DNA from 4 places in the Pseudoalteromonas sp. CST2 genome. Region 1 is predicted to be linked to each of the others. Evidence: predicted binding sites of a transcription regulator. Region 1 holds the regulator's gene; each other region holds the start of a gene.
What was found. Region 1 encodes sigma-54, which starts transcription at its own class of promoters, with help from an activator protein. Its sites were predicted from a motif close to GTTGGCACGNNNNTNGNNT; they were not measured.

Region 1 (2,205 bases):
CTGTACGCGATGTTTATTTAGGCGAGCAATTTAGGCTGTAACATTTAAGCCACACCTACAAGCATCTGCTAATATTAATTATAACAACATAAAAGGATTGTTAGAGATACATGAGGCAATCATTACAGCTGCGCATGGGCCAGCAACTTACAATGACTCCACAATTGCAACAAGCGATTCGCTTGCTGCAGCTCAGTACATTGGATCTCCAGCAAGAAATACAAGAAGCACTTGATAGCAACCCGCTATTAGAAGTAGAAGAGCAAGATTACACGGAAGAGTCGGCTGGAAAAAATGAGCAAAAAGCAGATACGGATGATGTAACCGTAAGCGCATCGGCTGACGATACAACCAGCGAGTACGAGCAAGACAGTGGCGAAGCTTTAAATAAAGACACCGTTAGCGATGATATGGCAATGGATGTAACCTGGGATGAGTACATGAGCGCAGCCCCTGCTGCATCCTCAGGCCCAATGCCGGAAGATGAGTCTATTTATCAAGGTGCCTCTACTGAAACGCTACATGAGTATTTAATGTGGCAGCTTCAGCTTACTCCTTTTAGCCCAACTGACGAAGCCATTGCTATTGCCATTGTAGAAGCTGTAGATGACTCGGGTATTTTAACGCTAAGTTGCGAAGAAATTTTAGAGAGCTTTAACCAAGAAAACGATGACGAAGTTGAAGTTGAACTTGATGAAATAGAAGCCGTTTTAAAGCGTATTCAGTTATTTGACCCTGTAGGTATAGCCGCGCGCAGTTTACAAGAGTGCTTGTGTATTCAGCTAAACCAGTTTGATAAAGACACCCCTTTTATAGAACAAACTAAAATGATCTTAACCGATCACATTGATCTATTAGCGGCACGCGACTATCGTACATTAATGAAAAAGACTAAGCTTAAAGAAGACGAGCTTAAAGAGGTCATGACCCTAATACATACCCTCAACCCAAAACCTGCAGATACCATAGTAAGGGAAGAGTCGGAGTATGTAATACCGGATGTGTCGGTTAAAAAAATAAAAGGCCGCTGGGTGGTAGAGCTAAACCCAGATAGCATGCCAAAAATACGCGTAAATAGTCAGTACGCGGCTATGTCACGTACCGTAAAATCAAGTGGTGATAGCCAATTTATTCGCTCTCACTTACAAGAAGCTAAATGGTTTATAAAAAGCCTTGAAAGCAGAAACGACACGCTGCTCAAAGTAACAAACTGTATTGTAAAACAGCAACAAGCATTTTTTGAACATGGCCCAGAAGCCATGAAGCCAATGGTTTTAAACGATGTTGCTGAAATGGTAGAAATGCATGAATCGACAATTTCGCGTGTTACTACGCAAAAATATATGCATACGCCACGTGGTATTTTTGAGCTTAAGTATTTTTTCTCAAGCCACGTAAGCACTGAAAACGGCGGAGAGTGTTCATCAACCGCAATACGTGCCCTAATTAAAAAGCTAATTGCCGCGGAAAACTCAGCTAAACCATTGAGTGATAGTAAAATTGCGGATATATTGGCAGAGCAAGGAATTAAAGTAGCTAGACGCACAATAGCAAAATACCGTGAATCGCTAGCTATTCCACCGTCAAATCAGAGAAAGAGTTTGATATAAGACGTAAAAAACAAAGAGGAAATGCTTATGCAACTAAACCTAACTGGTCGTCACGTAGAAGTAACTGATTCACTTAGAGACTATGTAAATAATAAATTTGCAAAGCTAGAAAGGCACTCAGATCATATTAGCAATGTGCATGTCATTCTCGATGTAGAAAAACTCAACCAAAAAGCAGAAGCGACTATTCATGTAAGTGGCGCAGATTTATTTGCCTCAACAGAGCACCAAGATATGTATGCCGCTATAGACTCGTTGATTGACAAGCTCGATCGTCAAGTCATAAAACATAAAGAGAAGCTTGCTAGACACTAATATTATGAAATTAAGTACATTAGTATGCCAGGACTGCAGCAAAGCTGCGGTCCTTTTTAGTAGTAAAAAAAGAATTTTAGAGTTTATCAGTGAGCTTGCTCATGAAAAGCTCCCCTACTTACCACAACAAGATATTCTTAATGCGCTGGCAAGCAGAGAAAAGCTAGGCAGTACTGGTATTGGCCGGGGTATCGCCATTCCTCATGGCAGAATGGGTGGCGTAGAAGAGCCGCTGGCTTTAGTACTTGTTAGCGACACGCCTGTTAACTTTGATGCTATT
Region 2 (2,205 bases), on a different contig from region 1:
TTCATAATGTTAAACACCTCTGCAACTGCTGCAAACCACGCCTGATCCAGCTTTTAACTGTGCCTAAGGGCGTTTCTATGTGATTGACTAACTCACCATGGCTTAGCCCTTTGTAATAGGCTAAATGAATGGCTTGTTTTTGTTGGGGATCAAGTTGCTCAATACAATTAACAAGTTTGGTTTGTTCGTCGTAACTAACATCGACTGCTTGTTCATCGTATTCATCATCACCCATTGCCTGCTCTTTTCTTACCTTGTGATAACGCAATGCATCTAAGCTGCGGTATCTCACAATGCTTATCATCCAGCTAATAACTGTGCCTTTAGATGAGTTGTACTCTGACGCGTTATGCCAAATTTTTATAAATGCCTCTTGCAGTACTTCTTCTGCGTGCGCGCGGTTTGACAGCATATTTAAACTAATCGCAAAAAGCTTTGCGCTTGTTTGCTGATACAAATCAGCAAACGCGGCTTTGTTACCCTGTGCTGTTTTACACAAAAGAGGAAGTAAATTGTCGTTTTCCATAAGGTTCCTGTTGTTTTTATTATTACCGAGGTGTGTTGGGCTTCGTGAATTAAAAATTGTTTTATTTGAGCGCAGCTTAATCGCTTTGAAATAGAGATTAAACAGGCTGTTATAAATTTAACCAATAAAGATAAACACACTCTCAATAAACGTGTGAAAAGAGTGATTGGATGCGAAAACTTTTAAGCTGACATTTATATTAGCTGCTGTACACATTGAAACAAGTTTTAAATATAAACAGTTACCTTTGAGTAGTGAGAAAAAATGACCGATTACTGTGTAAAAAGCGCCTAATATGCGAATACAGCTAAAGCTAGCTACTTTTATTTATTTTATATCAGTTACTTAGTGTTGTTTTTGTTCCTAAAAAACAACTTTTGTTGGCGTGTAAATTGCTACTACACTTATACACAGCTGTAAAAAAATGTGCCAAAACAGTAAAAATAAAGGAGAAAATATGTGGGCTGCAACGAGTTATTTAATTTTAGCGTTAATTTTTATATTTATAGGGTGGGAGGTTAACTCGGTATATTTTGCAGTGGTATTTTACTGGAGTGCATTGTCGTTAATTCTTGTCAGTGGTGCTTACATTTTTAATTTGGCGAAAATTTTTAGAAAGCGTGAAAATGGTGTCATCCCATTTTATATTCGCTGGGCATTTGTGCCTTTTTTACTGGGTGTTCAAATTTACAATGCGTATTCTCGCAAGCACGATAAAGTCCCTCCCATTCAAAAAATTAACGACCATTTATTTTTAGCATGCCGATTGTTCCCCTCTGATATAGATACGTTAAAAGAAAACGGCATAACGGCAATATTAGATGTAACGTGTGAGTTTGATGGCTTAGAATGGAGTTCTACACAAGAAAATATTAGCTATTTAAATATTCCGGTGCTTGATCATAGTGTGCCTACCCATTCGCAATTAAACCAAGCCATTAACTGGATACATCATCATATTAAAGAAGACCGCCGCGTGGTAGTTCACTGTGCACTGGGCAGAGGGCGTTCGGTATTTGTTATGGCAGCGTATTTACTGAGCCAAGATAAAAACGCCGATGTTCACCAAGTGCTCGCGCAAATAAAAGAAACCCGCGAAACCGCAAATCTTAATAAGCATCAGCTTCGTCATTTAGCAAAGCGACATAAAAAGGGCGAGCTAGTTATTAAAAACAAAGCCGTTATTATTGCAAACCCTGTGTCGGGTACCAAAATGTGGCAAGACAAAGAGCATTTAATAGTGGCTAGGTTGTCGGCGTATTATGATTTAGAAGTATTAACCACCACCAAAGAAATAGACGGTATTGAGCTTGCTAAACAAGCCATTAAAGATAAGCCAGATATAATAATTGCCTGTGGCGGCGATGGAACCGTGACAGAAGTAGCAAGTGTGTTGGTAAACACTCAGTGCAAGCTGGGTATTATCCCAATGGGCACAGCCAATGCATTAGCGCATGTGCTTATGGGGATTAGCTCTAAAATCATTCCTGTTGAGCAGGCCTGCGATCTTATTATTGATGGGCAAACCCAAACAATTGATACGGCCTATTGTAATGACGAGCTTATGCTGTTGTTAGCTGGGATTGGTTATGAGCAATCAATGGTAGAAAAAGCAGATAGAGACTCAAAAAACGAATCGGGTCAGCTTGCCTATTTAAGTGGTTTTTTTCAGGCATTTA
Region 3 (2,205 bases), 220 kb from region 1:
TACTTATACTCAGTAAAGGTTATTGGTTAAATAGTCTTTAAACTCAAGAAGCGAGATTTGTTTGTCTTGGTTTTTATCCCAGCGAGTAAAGGTGCTGAGTAGCTGAGGCTGTGGCTCTAATTCGTCTTCTGTTAAGAAGCCGCTTTTATTGGCATCAAGGTGATCAAAACGTTGTTTAACATCTAACGCAACAGCATTAAAGCTGATCATAGTAATAGCGATAACACTAAAAAAAACACACTTCATGGTTTTCCTTCCAACATACAGTGCTTGTAGATTAATAAAAAAAACACTTGCCATAATTTAACTTCCCAACATTAAATCCGTTTACACATTCCCTCAGGGATTATGGCAAATGCTTTTGAAACCTACCTTACTAGGTAAAAGCTTAAGTAAAACTTAATTAACTTCAGCTGTGGATAATAAATCTATTTTAAGCAGCTCGTTTTAGCGCTAACGGCTTAAAATTTCTAGCCACAGAAAAAGATTTAAACATCGTTACTATTGAGTTTGTTATTAAAGCGCTTAATCAAAATTAAGGTTTAAAATTTTGAAACTCTTCTTTAGAAATTTTCTTGTCTTGGTTTTCGTCTAAATCGGCAAATTGCCTCATTACTTCTTTATCTTGTTTGGCTTCTGCAAGCGATACTGCTCCATCCATATCTTTGTCTAAATGAGCAAAGCGAATGTTGACAGAAGAGGCTAAAGCCGTGGCGCTAATGGCTAAAAACATTAATGCAAATGCTGCGATAAGTTGTTTCATAATCATGTTCCCTAATTAAATGAATTTACTGAATAAACTTTTTGAATTCACTTAGCGACAACTGGCTATCTTGGTTAGTGTCTATTTGTGAAAAGTTTTCGTGTAGTACGGCATCTTCACCCGCTTCTGATTCGCTAAGTGTGCCGTTACTGTCTTTATCTAGCTCATTAAATGTAGCTTGAACGTCCATAGCTATTGCATCTGTGCCCATAAACCCAAAAGCCAGCATGGGTAAAATTACTAAAAAGCGGTTGTTCATTTAATTTCCTTATTGATTAAAGTTGCACTCACTATTACAAAAATGATGCCAATTTAAATAAGTGTTTAAAATCAATGGTTTATATTGTTTGAGGGGCGCTGGTCGGAATTTTTTACTTAAATGTGTGTTATTTTTGCAACAGGCGGTACGTGCTATTAGTAGTTAATAGAGTTATCAATAGCTTAGTGTGTTGCTAAATGGCAACAGGTGGATATATTGGGTTAAATATAGAAGTTGATTCAGCGAGAGTATAAGGTAAGTAACTAAAATAGGGCGCTTAAAATAATAAAAGGAAATGATAATGCCTGTAACGTTGGCTAAAAAGTATCGTGCAATGCTTAATTGGCGGCCTAACTTAATAGGTCAGTTTATAATTAGTATGTTGCTGTCGTTACTGCCGCTTAGTTTAGTGGTTATTGTTTTTTTAAATGCGTTAAACAAACAGCTCGCTGTTACCCAGCTTATCGTCAGTAATAATTACCAAGTTACTAAGTCGTTTAATTTTTTAAAGCAAGAGCTTAATAGCCTAGAGCGGGCAACGCGACAAAACTGGGTGTTAAAAAGCGAGTCGCTCGACACGTTAATAAACGAAAAATGGCAATCCTCCTTACAAACAATCGACACGCTCAGCCAAGCCAGTGCCACACAGCAATACACTATGCAGTGGCGTCGCTTAGCAACAACATTGCGTAGTACTCATCAAGCTTTAATTGAAAATAACCAACAAGATGCTGCATTGTTTGTGCCTATTAGCGATTTAGTGGCTGAACTTACTGTGTGGTTGCGCGATACGAATGCAGCGCAAATACAAAATAACCAAAGTGAATTAAGTACTTTACAAAGCTCGTTTATTAACTGGTTAGTAGCGCTTATTCCGCTTACTTTACTAGTGGGTGGAGGCTTTTTATGGCGCATAAGTAAGCGTTTAAAAGGGCTTACGTCGGTAATAGATAAACTAGGGCAAGGCCACTGGCAGCAAAAAATTGCAGTGCAAGGCTCAAGTGAGCTGGTGGAATTAGGCGAAAAACTACAATGGGTGCAAGAGCAGCTACATATGCTTGAGCAACAAAAAGATACCTTTTTACGCCATGTAACCCACGAGCTTAAAACGCCGTTGGCTTCAATGGTCGAGGGCACCGATTTACTTAGCGATGAAATAGTCGGCCCCATTACAAAAGAGCAG
Region 4 (2,205 bases), on a different contig from region 1:
TGGCTTTTTTGTTTATAAAATCGCGCATTTCATCGGTTAATACACTGCTAGAAATATATTGCATACCTTTATTATGGTGCACTAAGTAGCCGTGGTTGGTTTTAATAATATGGGTTATTTCTGCCCACTTAAATGTATGGCTTTTATAGTGGTTTTCGGTGCTAATAGCGTCATCGGTAAACGAAAGAGTAACCGTTGAACCCGAAGCACGACTAAACATTTGGCGCGTAACCCACCAAGGCCTGCGGTAATAAAAGGCAACGCATTCTAATACACCCAGCATTATTAAAAATGTACCTAGGTAATGATCGTCCATAGCGTAAATACTAATTAAACCTAAGCACACCAGTAATGCCAGCAAAAAATACTTTGGCTTGGCTGCTTTACTATAAGAGTGGGACTCGTCAAAGCATTCGTAGTAGTAGGGTTTATCGAGTGTGTAAGTGGTGGTCAGTGCCATAATTGCTAATAAGTAATAGTTTTCGCTATTTTAACAAGCTAGCGTAAAAATCACACCCGTTAATGTAGGCTATGCATTATAAGAGTTAGAAGCCCCTTTTTATTAGCGCACAAAAAAACGGCTTATTAAAAGCCGTTTTTTACGTTACCAAACAGATTAACAGTTAGTTTCTTCTGCGTTAACGCCTTCTTTTACATTTTCGCATGCATCTTCAACAGAGTTTTGCACGTCAGTTACTGCTTCATCAATACGCTCACCTGCTTCTTCTGCGTGGTTGTCTTCACAACCCATCATAAAGAAACCTGCAAATACGGCGATTAGTGCTGCTTTTAAAGTTGTTGAGTTCATAATGTAATTCCTTGTATATGTTGATTGTTTAGTGTTTTAAGTATGTTAGTAGCTACCTGGGCGATTTACCGCGCAGCGCACCTGAAACTAAAGAAATCACTAAAAGTACTAAAAAGATAAAGAATATAATTTTTGCTATACCAGCTGCGGCACCTGCGATACCACCAAAACCTAACACTGCAGCGATTAAAGCAATAACTAAAAATGTAATTGTCCAGCGTAACATTGTTTTCTCCTTGGTTATCAAATTCGTTCGAAAGTAATAATGCCAGTTGCGTGCCAGAGTTTAATTCTATTAATTTTCAATATGTTATGGTTTTTTTGGCGAAGATTATAAATTTAGGATTGGTAAGTTTTACGTTTAACGATGTAACTTATTCACACTATTGTAAAGAGAGTAAAAAAATAAATATTTTTTGTGCGCTGCTTTACTAGTCTTGGTAAGACCAATTTACATTTTAGCCCAAACTGATTTTTTACCTGCCGTTTAACTTACTATTTCTTATAGTTTTTAAGTTTTTTTGGGTTTAACCATATAACCTTTGCCTATAACGGTTATTTTTATCATCTATATCTAAGCCAATTTAACCCTGTATTAGCTATGTTAACTATTGTGGCTGTATGTTAGTTTAATTTTAATTGGTTTTACCAATTGACAGGTGGTGGACAAAGTTAAAAGTTTTGTTATCATTCGGTGAATAATTATTTAAATAAAGCGGTTTTTTATATCGCTATATAGTGCAGGGGGAGAAAAATGGATATAGGAGCTGTACTCACAACCGCAGGTAGCTTGATGCTTACGGGCATGGTGGGCGTGTTTGTATTTCTTTCAATATTGATTGGTGCTGTGTCACTCATGTCTAACTTGGTTGCTCGTTTTGACGAGGCTGAAGTTGCAATACCGGTTAAATCACCATCTTTAAAATCTCAAGGTGTGCCAAACGAGCACATCGCTGCTATTAGTGCTGCCATTGCTCAGTACAAATCAAATAATAAATAAGAGGCACACATGGCTAAATTAAAATTAACAGAACTTGTTTTACGCGATGCTCATCAGTCTTTACTTGCAACCCGTATGCGCTTAGATGACATGCTACCTATTGCTAGCAAACTTGATGATGCCGGTTTTTGGTCTATTGAGTCGTGGGGCGGCGCTACGTTTGATTCGTGTATTCGTTATTTAGGTGAAGATCCGTGGGAGCGTATTCGTGCTCTGAAAAAAGCAATGCCGAATACTAAACAGCAAATGCTATTGCGCGGGCAAAATTTATTGGGTTACCGCCACTATGCCGATGACGTGGTAGAAAAGTTTGTAGAGCGTGCCCACAAAAATGGTGTAGATGTATTTCGTATTTTTGACGCTATGAACGATGTACGTAACTTAGAAACGGCAATTA

Region 2: the regulator sigma-54 is predicted to act here: its motif matches at 906-924, upstream of PSH41_RS06640 (diacylglycerol kinase family protein).
Region 3: the regulator sigma-54 is predicted to act here: its motif matches at 1,057-1,075, upstream of PSH41_RS01975 (EF-hand domain-containing protein).
Region 4: the regulator sigma-54 is predicted to act here: its motif matches at 1,074-1,092, upstream of PSH41_RS19105 (DUF1328 domain-containing protein).

Annotation. Positions count from the first base shown of each region.
Region 1 is NZ_JAQREO010000001.1:215,642-217,846, reverse strand. It holds gene lptB (LPS export ABC transporter ATP-binding protein) at 1-41, shown strand, start outside; gene PSH41_RS00980 (RNA polymerase factor sigma-54) at 111-1,610, shown strand; gene hpf (ribosome hibernation promoting factor) at 1,638-1,925, shown strand; gene PSH41_RS00970 (PTS sugar transporter subunit IIA) at 1,930-2,205, shown strand, end outside.
Region 2 is NZ_JAQREO010000003.1:409,529-411,733, reverse strand. It holds gene PSH41_RS06650 (anti-sigma factor) at 1-5, opposite strand, end outside; gene PSH41_RS06645 (sigma-70 family RNA polymerase sigma factor) at 2-526, opposite strand; gene PSH41_RS06640 (diacylglycerol kinase family protein) at 984-2,205, shown strand, end outside.
Region 3 is NZ_JAQREO010000001.1:433,048-435,252, forward strand. It holds gene PSH41_RS01960 (calcium-binding protein) at 1-1, opposite strand, end outside; gene PSH41_RS01965 (calcium dependent protein) at 10-246, opposite strand; gene PSH41_RS01970 (hypothetical protein) at 536-763, opposite strand; gene PSH41_RS01975 (EF-hand domain-containing protein) at 789-1,022, opposite strand; gene PSH41_RS01980 (sensor histidine kinase) at 1,324-2,205, shown strand, end outside.
Region 4 is NZ_JAQREO010000021.1:19,042-21,246, forward strand. It holds gene PSH41_RS19095 (YcxB family protein) at 1-460, opposite strand, end outside; gene PSH41_RS19100 (hypothetical protein) at 617-808, opposite strand; gene PSH41_RS19105 (DUF1328 domain-containing protein) at 861-1,034, opposite strand; gene PSH41_RS19110 (OadG family protein) at 1,563-1,808, shown strand; gene oadA (sodium-extruding oxaloacetate decarboxylase subunit alpha) at 1,818-2,205, shown strand, end outside.